DNA from 3 places in the Lactococcus sp. genome. Region 1 is predicted to be linked to each of the others. Evidence: predicted binding sites of a transcription regulator. Region 1 holds the regulator's gene; each other region holds the start of a gene.
The links. The regulator Rex, encoded in region 1, represses fermentation and respiration genes when NADH is low (regulators of the CRP and FNR family bind a similar motif). The targets are predictions, from matches to a motif close to TTGTGAANTANTTCACAA.
Positions count from the first base shown of each region.

Region 2: pflB (formate C-acetyltransferase) is a predicted target of Rex. The motif match lies at 1,113-1,130, and genes of this name have one in related genera.
Region 3: RSC39_RS01955 (2,3-butanediol dehydrogenase) is a predicted target of Rex. The motif match lies at 714-731, and genes of this name have one in related genera.

Region 1 is NZ_JAVXIY010000006.1:59,201-61,480, forward strand. It holds gene radC (DNA repair protein RadC) at 1-642, shown strand, start outside; gene RSC39_RS07105 (redox-sensing transcriptional repressor Rex) at 828-1,478, opposite strand; gene RSC39_RS07110 (Spx/MgsR family RNA polymerase-binding regulatory protein) at 1,702-2,094, shown strand; gene RSC39_RS07115 (ABC-F family ATP-binding cassette domain-containing protein) at 2,267-2,280, shown strand, end outside.
Region 2 is NZ_JAVXIY010000002.1:336,817-339,096, forward strand. It holds gene pflB (formate C-acetyltransferase) at 1-961, opposite strand, end outside; gene RSC39_RS03430 (magnesium transporter CorA family protein) at 1,222-2,139, opposite strand.
Region 3 is NZ_JAVXIY010000002.1:21,271-23,550, reverse strand. It holds gene RSC39_RS01960 (FtsW/RodA/SpoVE family cell cycle protein) at 1-563, shown strand, start outside; gene RSC39_RS01955 (2,3-butanediol dehydrogenase) at 790-1,860, shown strand; gene RSC39_RS01950 ((S)-acetoin forming diacetyl reductase) at 1,895-2,280, shown strand, end outside.

The sequences.
Region 1 (2,280 bases):
GAGCGTTTAGAACTTTTAGGTGAAGAGTATTTGTCCGATGTTGAGTTACTTGCAATATTATTGCGGACGGGTCGAAAAAAATACTCATCATTGAATTTAGCTTTAGAACTTTTGCAACATTTTGGGACATTGGATAATTTTCGCAAAGCATCTATAAGTGAACTCAAGGAGATTTCGGGTATTGGGCAAACAAAAGCTATTGAATTGCGAGCAATGATTGAACTTGGAAAAAGAATACAAACGACAACCAGAAAACGTTATGGTCAAGTTTTAAGTTCAAAAGAATATGGCATGAGTCTTGCTTTTGAAATGCAAAATTTTGAGCAAGAACATCTTACCGCGACCTATTTAGATGGACAAAATCAGATTATTGAGAAGAAAACTATTTTTATCGGAGCAGTTAATCATGCAACTGCTAGTCCTCGAGAGATCCTTTATCATGCAGTAAAAAATCTCTCGGTTGGTTTATTAGTCGCACATAATCACCCCTCGGGCAATTTACAACCCAGTCAAGCAGATAAAATTTTTACAAAAAAAATAAAAAATGCTTGTGATAATATAGGAATTAATTTTATTGATCATATTATTGTGGGAGCGGGTAATTATTATAGCTTTCGGGAGAAAGATAGCAACTTATTTTAGTTGACTAGCCTTAACTTCCGAAAAATAATAATGATTAACTCGATTGAAGATATGCTGGAATTAGTACTAAATAATAAACTAAAAATTTGTGAAAAAATTAAAATGATGATGGCTTGAAAATAAAATACCTAAGCACACGAAGGCCTAGGTATCATTAATAGTTTTGATAAAATTTTGCTTGTCTTTTATTCTTCTTGAGCTCCCATGAAAAATAACAAGGTTTGCAATTCTTTAGTTAAATCAATAGATTGAACAACAACATCCGAAGGGACTTTCAAGCGAATAGGTGCAAAGTTAAGAAAGCCTTTGATTCCTGCTTTAACAAGGGTATCAACCACTTCCTGAGCGTTTTCCTTACGAACAGATAGAATGGCTGTTTTTATGTCTGATTTCTTAACATTCTTTTCTAAATCAGAAATATTATAAATTGGAATGCCATCATCTGTTTGAGTCCCAACTAGTGGATTTCCAGAAATATCGTAGGCCTGAGTAATTCTCATTTTATTTCTGTCTTGAAATTGATAATGAAGAAGCGCACGTCCAAGGTTTCCGACCCCAATCAATGCGATATGAGTTTCTTGATCTTGTCCAAGGAGTTCTCCAAAGAAATCACGAAGAACTTTTGTTTCATATCCGTAGCCTCGTCGTCCTAATTCCCCAAAGAGAGAAAAATCACGACGAATTGTGGCAGCATCTACCCCAATTTTTTCAGAAATAAGTTGTGAATTTGTGCGTGTCACATTCTCTTCGACTAGACTTTTGAAAAGTCGATAGTATTGTGGCAACCTTTTTGCAGTTGCTTTTGGTAAGCTTTTGCTTGGTTTATGGTCAGTCATTGTTATACCTCAAAAATGTAATTCGTATTTATTAAAACTAATCATGATTAGTTTCTTTGTGATAATTTTATCAAAAATTTGTGAAATTATCAAACAAAAGGAACGATAGAACAAATAAAAATGAGTGAAAAATGATAATGATTAAAAAATATTAATATTATTCTTTTAATTAAGGCGCTTTCATGGTAGAATAGAATTATGAAAAAATAGATAGGGAGAATATATGATTAAAATTTATCTTAGTGGTTCGTGCTCGTCTTGTAGAAAAGCCAAAAAATGGTTGAATAAACGTCATATTGAGTTTGAAGAAATTAATTTAATAAAAGACATCATGGAGAAAGATGATTTAATCAAGATTTTGTCTCTCACAGAAAATGGTTTGGAAGATGTCATTGCTACCCGAGGAAAGACTTACTCTGGCTTAAACCATAATTTTGATGAATTGGGCTTAGAGGAGGCCTATAGATTGATTCAAGAAAATCCTCGTCTTCTAAAACGTCCATTAATTTTTGATGAGCAAAGATTATTGATTGGTTTCAATGAGGACGGAATTAGAGCATTTATCCCACCTGAAGTTCGTAGAGTAGAATTAAGAGAAAGATTAATCTTAATTTAATAATATTTTTAAAAAACTTATCAAATTTGATAGGTTTTTTTATGACACTATTTGAGAAAACTACAAAATATATCGTTTAAATGCTATAATAGAAGGACTGCTTTTTCTATGAAATATAAGAAAAAAATCAGGGATAAAAAGGTTTAAGATTTAACGAAGAGGATTAATAATAATGATTTTATTGCA
Region 2 (2,280 bases), on a different contig from region 1:
AAGCAGCAGCACGAGCAAATTTCATTGTACGAAGTTTCAAAACGAAATCATCAACAAATTCTTGGATTTCTTGTTCAGTAAATGTTCCACGAGCAAGGTCACGTTCTGCAAAGATGTCAAGAACGATTGGCACACGTCCAAGTGAAGTTGCAGCACCATTGATAACACGACAAACTGCCATGTATGCAATATTAACCCATTGGATTGCTTCTTTTACGTTCATCGCTGGACGAGAAACGTCAAGACCATACAAAGCACCAAAGTTTACAACTTCTTGCAAAGCTTGGTATTGCATGTTAATTTCTTCTTTAAGACGAATGTTATCATCATTAATTTCAGTGATTGCATCCCATTCTTTTGCTTTTTCCTTCATAAGGTAGTCAGCTCCATAAAGAGCAAGACGTGCATATACCCCGATGATACGTCCACGAGAGTATGCATCAGGCAAACCTGTTACAGTGTGAGCGTGACGTGCTTTACGAATTGCTGAAGTATAAGCACGGAAGATTCCATCATTTACAGAAGTCATTGTTTGTGACAAAACATCATGCAAACCTGGGTCAACTGAAAGACCGTGTTCTGTCAAAATCTTTTCAGCAACACGAAGACCACCTCTTGGCATGAAGTTTAAGCGGAAAAGTTCGCTATTTTGCATCCCATAGATGAGTTCAAGTTCTTTATCATTAGCATCAATATATCCAGCAGGAATTTTATCGATAGAGGTTACGCGGTCAGTATCAAAGGGAAATCCTACTTCTTCGTAGTGATTTTTTGTATCTTCAATAATTTTCTTTACTTTAAGTGTACGTTCTGTTGGCCCAGCAAGAAAGCTTTCATCACCATCATATGGTTTGTAGTTTTCTTGTACAAAGCGAGTAACGCTTGCTTTATCACGCCAGTTGGTTCCTTTAAAACCATCCCAAGCTTGTTCAAAGATATTTTCCGTAACTTCGGTTTTCATTTTGAAATCTCCTTTGTTCTTTCTGTTTCAAATTACAACTTCATTATATCATACAGTTTGATAATAGCAAACAGAATTCAAGAGAAATTACAGATTCTTTACTAATACAGTTTCAATTATTTTAATATCTGTTATACTTTTTTAAAACGTTTTCATAATTAATTCACAAAATAACTTTGACAAACATTGCTAACTTCATGATTTATTATCACTAATTAATTTTTTCACAAAGATGAAAAAAATGGAGAAATTTTCTCCATTCATAACATATCTTTTTTGTGTAGCCACCAAGTAACCCAAACACATAATAAAATTCCAAGCACCAAAATGAGCCAGACCATCCAATTAAAATTTTGACCAGGAATCGGAACATTCATTCCATAAAAGCCGACAATAACCGCCGGAATACCTAGAACAAATGTTGCTGAGGTCATAATTTTCATGACGATATTCAAATTATTAGAGACAATGTTTGAGAACAAATCTCGGAGATTTTCTAGTAACTTGAGCTGAATCTTGGTTTCTGTATAAGCTTGGTCTGTTTCGACAAAAATATCATAGATTTTTTCGGCAAAACCATCTTCATCATCTTCTCGTAAGTAATCAATAAAATTTTGAAGAACTTGCATATTATTGTGCAGCGCATCTTCAAAATAAATCAAACTTGCTTGAATGGCAATTAAGTCAACAATTTGGTCATTTTTTGTTGAATTTTTGATACCAACTTCAAGCCGGCGGCGCCTTGTTCTAAAGTCTCTCAAATAATCATGAAAAGTATGAGTCATTTGGTACATCACTTGAAAAATTAGTTGGTGTTTATAGCGTTTATAATCATATTCTCGTTCAAAAATGAGACCATTATCAATTTCATGGTTAAGGGCCAAAATAACCGATTCATTCTTAGTCCAAACCAAAGAATATGGAAAAGTGGCCACTTCTCCATAGTTGGACAAGGCGGGATATTGCAAAAGAATCAGATTGTTGTCATTATCATCTGTTTCAAAACGGGCATTTTCATAGTCATCTAAAATTCCAGATAGATAGTCAAAAGGAAAATCATAGTGTTCTGAGATATTCCCAATTTCTTCACGTGTTGGATTGAGGACATAAGTGAAATTCTTCATCTCAGAAGTTGAGATCAATTTTTTTTCATTGGATAGTTCATAATTTTTTATCATATCGGCCTATCTATCCCTTCTTTTCCCAATAAAAAAGGATTTAAATCCTCTTCTTCTCCTTCTAATTGTAGCAGATTTTCCTATTTTTTTCTCATTATTTTATTTCAAAGCCTTAACGAAAAGTTTTTTGAAGGAAGTTGG
Region 3 (2,280 bases), on a different contig from region 1:
AAAGTACAAGTTTTGCAAAATATCAAGTCAATCGTTTTATTGCTTGGTTACATCCCTTTGAGTATTCGCAAACCTTCAGTCTTCAACAAGCACGTTCTTTGATTTCTGTCGGAGTGGGAGGACTTTGGGGTAAAGGAATTGGCGTTGCCAATGTTAATGTTCCTGTCCGTGAATCAGATATGATTTTTACAGTTATTGCTGAGGATTTCGGATTTGTTGGTTCAGCATTCTTGATTTTCCTTTACTTCATGTTGATTTATCGAATGATTCGAGTGACTTTTAACTCAAATAATCAGTTCTATACTTATATTTCAACCGGTATTATCATGATGATTCTTTTCCACGTCTTTGAAAATATTGGAGCTGCTATTGGGGTTGTTCCATTAACGGGTATCCCTCTACCATTTATTTCCCAAGGGGGTTCGGCTTTGATGTCCAATATCATTGGATTAGGACTTGTTCTATCGATGAAATATAATCAACTCCCAGAATTCGTCAGAGAACAAAGACAGATTCCAGTCAAGGGAGATAGTCGTAAAAATCGTCGTAGAAATAGAACTTAAAAAATTCTTAGCTTTTTATAAAAAATGAAGATTACTAGCAGAAATGTTAGTAGTTTTTTTATTACCTTAAATATGTCTATAAGTCATATATAGCAAGGTGGAAAACGCTTTAATTTTTTGTAAATTTTTAAAATAAATGATAAAATAAATTTGTGAGAGAAATCTCAAAATTAAATACTATTGATTGCCTGAAACGACAACCATCCTATTCAGAGGAGGCGCTTTTATGCGCGCAGCACGTTTTTATGATCGCGGAGATATTCGCGTTGAAGAAATTAATGAACCAGCAGTAAAAGCTGGTCAAGTAGGTATAGATGTGGCTTGGTGTGGAATCTGTGGTACAGATCTGCACGAATTTTTAGATGGACCAATTTTTTGTCCATCAGCAGAACATCCCAATCCTATTACAGGTGAAGTTCCACCAGTTACTCTCGGACACGAAATGTCTGGTATTGTAAACTTTGTAGGTCAAGGGGTAAGTGGGCTCAAAGTAGGTGACCATGTCGTTGTTGAACCTTATATCGTTCCCGAAGGTACTGATACAAGTGAAACTGGACATTACAATCTCTCAGAAGGATCAAACTTTATTGGTTTGGGCGGAAATGGCGGCGGTCTGGCTGAAAAAATTTCAGTTGATGAACGTTGGGTACATAAAATTCCTGACGATTTACCATTAGATGAAGCAGCACTAATTGAACCACTTTCTGTGGGATATCATGCTGTTGAACGTGCTAATTTGAGTGAAAAGAGTACGGTACTCGTTGTTGGAGCTGGTCCAATCGGACTTTTGACAGCTGCAGTTGCCAAAGCTCAAGGGCATACAGTAATTATTAGTGAGCCTAGTGGTTTGCGTCGTAAAAAAGCTCAAGAAGCAGAAGTTGCTGATTATTTCTTTAATCCAATTGAAGATGATATTCAGGCAAAAGTTCATCAAATTAATGAAAAAGGAGTCGATGCAGCTTTTGAATGTACTTCTGTTCAACCAGGATTTGATGCGTGTTTAGATTCTATTCGCATGGGTGGAACAGTTGTTATCGTTGCAATTTGGGGTAAACCAGCTAGTGTTGACATGGCAAAATTAGTCATTAAAGAAGCTAATCTTTTAGGGACTATTGCTTATAATAATACTCATCCTAAAACAATTGATTTAGTTGCAACTGGTAAGATTAAATTGAATCAATTTATTACAGGTAAAATTGGCTTAGATGACCTGATTGATAAAGGTTTTGATACTTTGATTCATCACAATGAAACAGCAGTTAAGATTTTAGTTTCACCAACTGGAAAAGGTCTATAAATATAAATTTCACTCATTTAAAGGAGAAATAAAGATGTCTAAAGTTGCAGCAGTTACTGGGGCAGGTCAAGGAATTGGCTTTGCTATCGCAAAACGTTTATATAATGATGGGTTTAAAGTCGCAATCATTGATTACAATGAAGAAACAGCTCAACAAGCAGCTAAGGAACTTGGAGGCGAATCATTTGCTCTTAAAGCAGATGTTTCTGACCGTGACCAAGTAGTTGCCGCTTTAGAAGCTGTTGTTGAAAAATTTGGTGATTTGAATGTAGTAGTAAATAATGCAGGAATCGCCCCAACCACTCCGATTGAAACAATTACTCCTGAACAATTTCATCAAGTTTATAATATTAATGTTGGTGGAGTTTTGTGGGGAACACAGACAGCCACAGCACTTTTCCGTAAATTAGGTCATGGTGG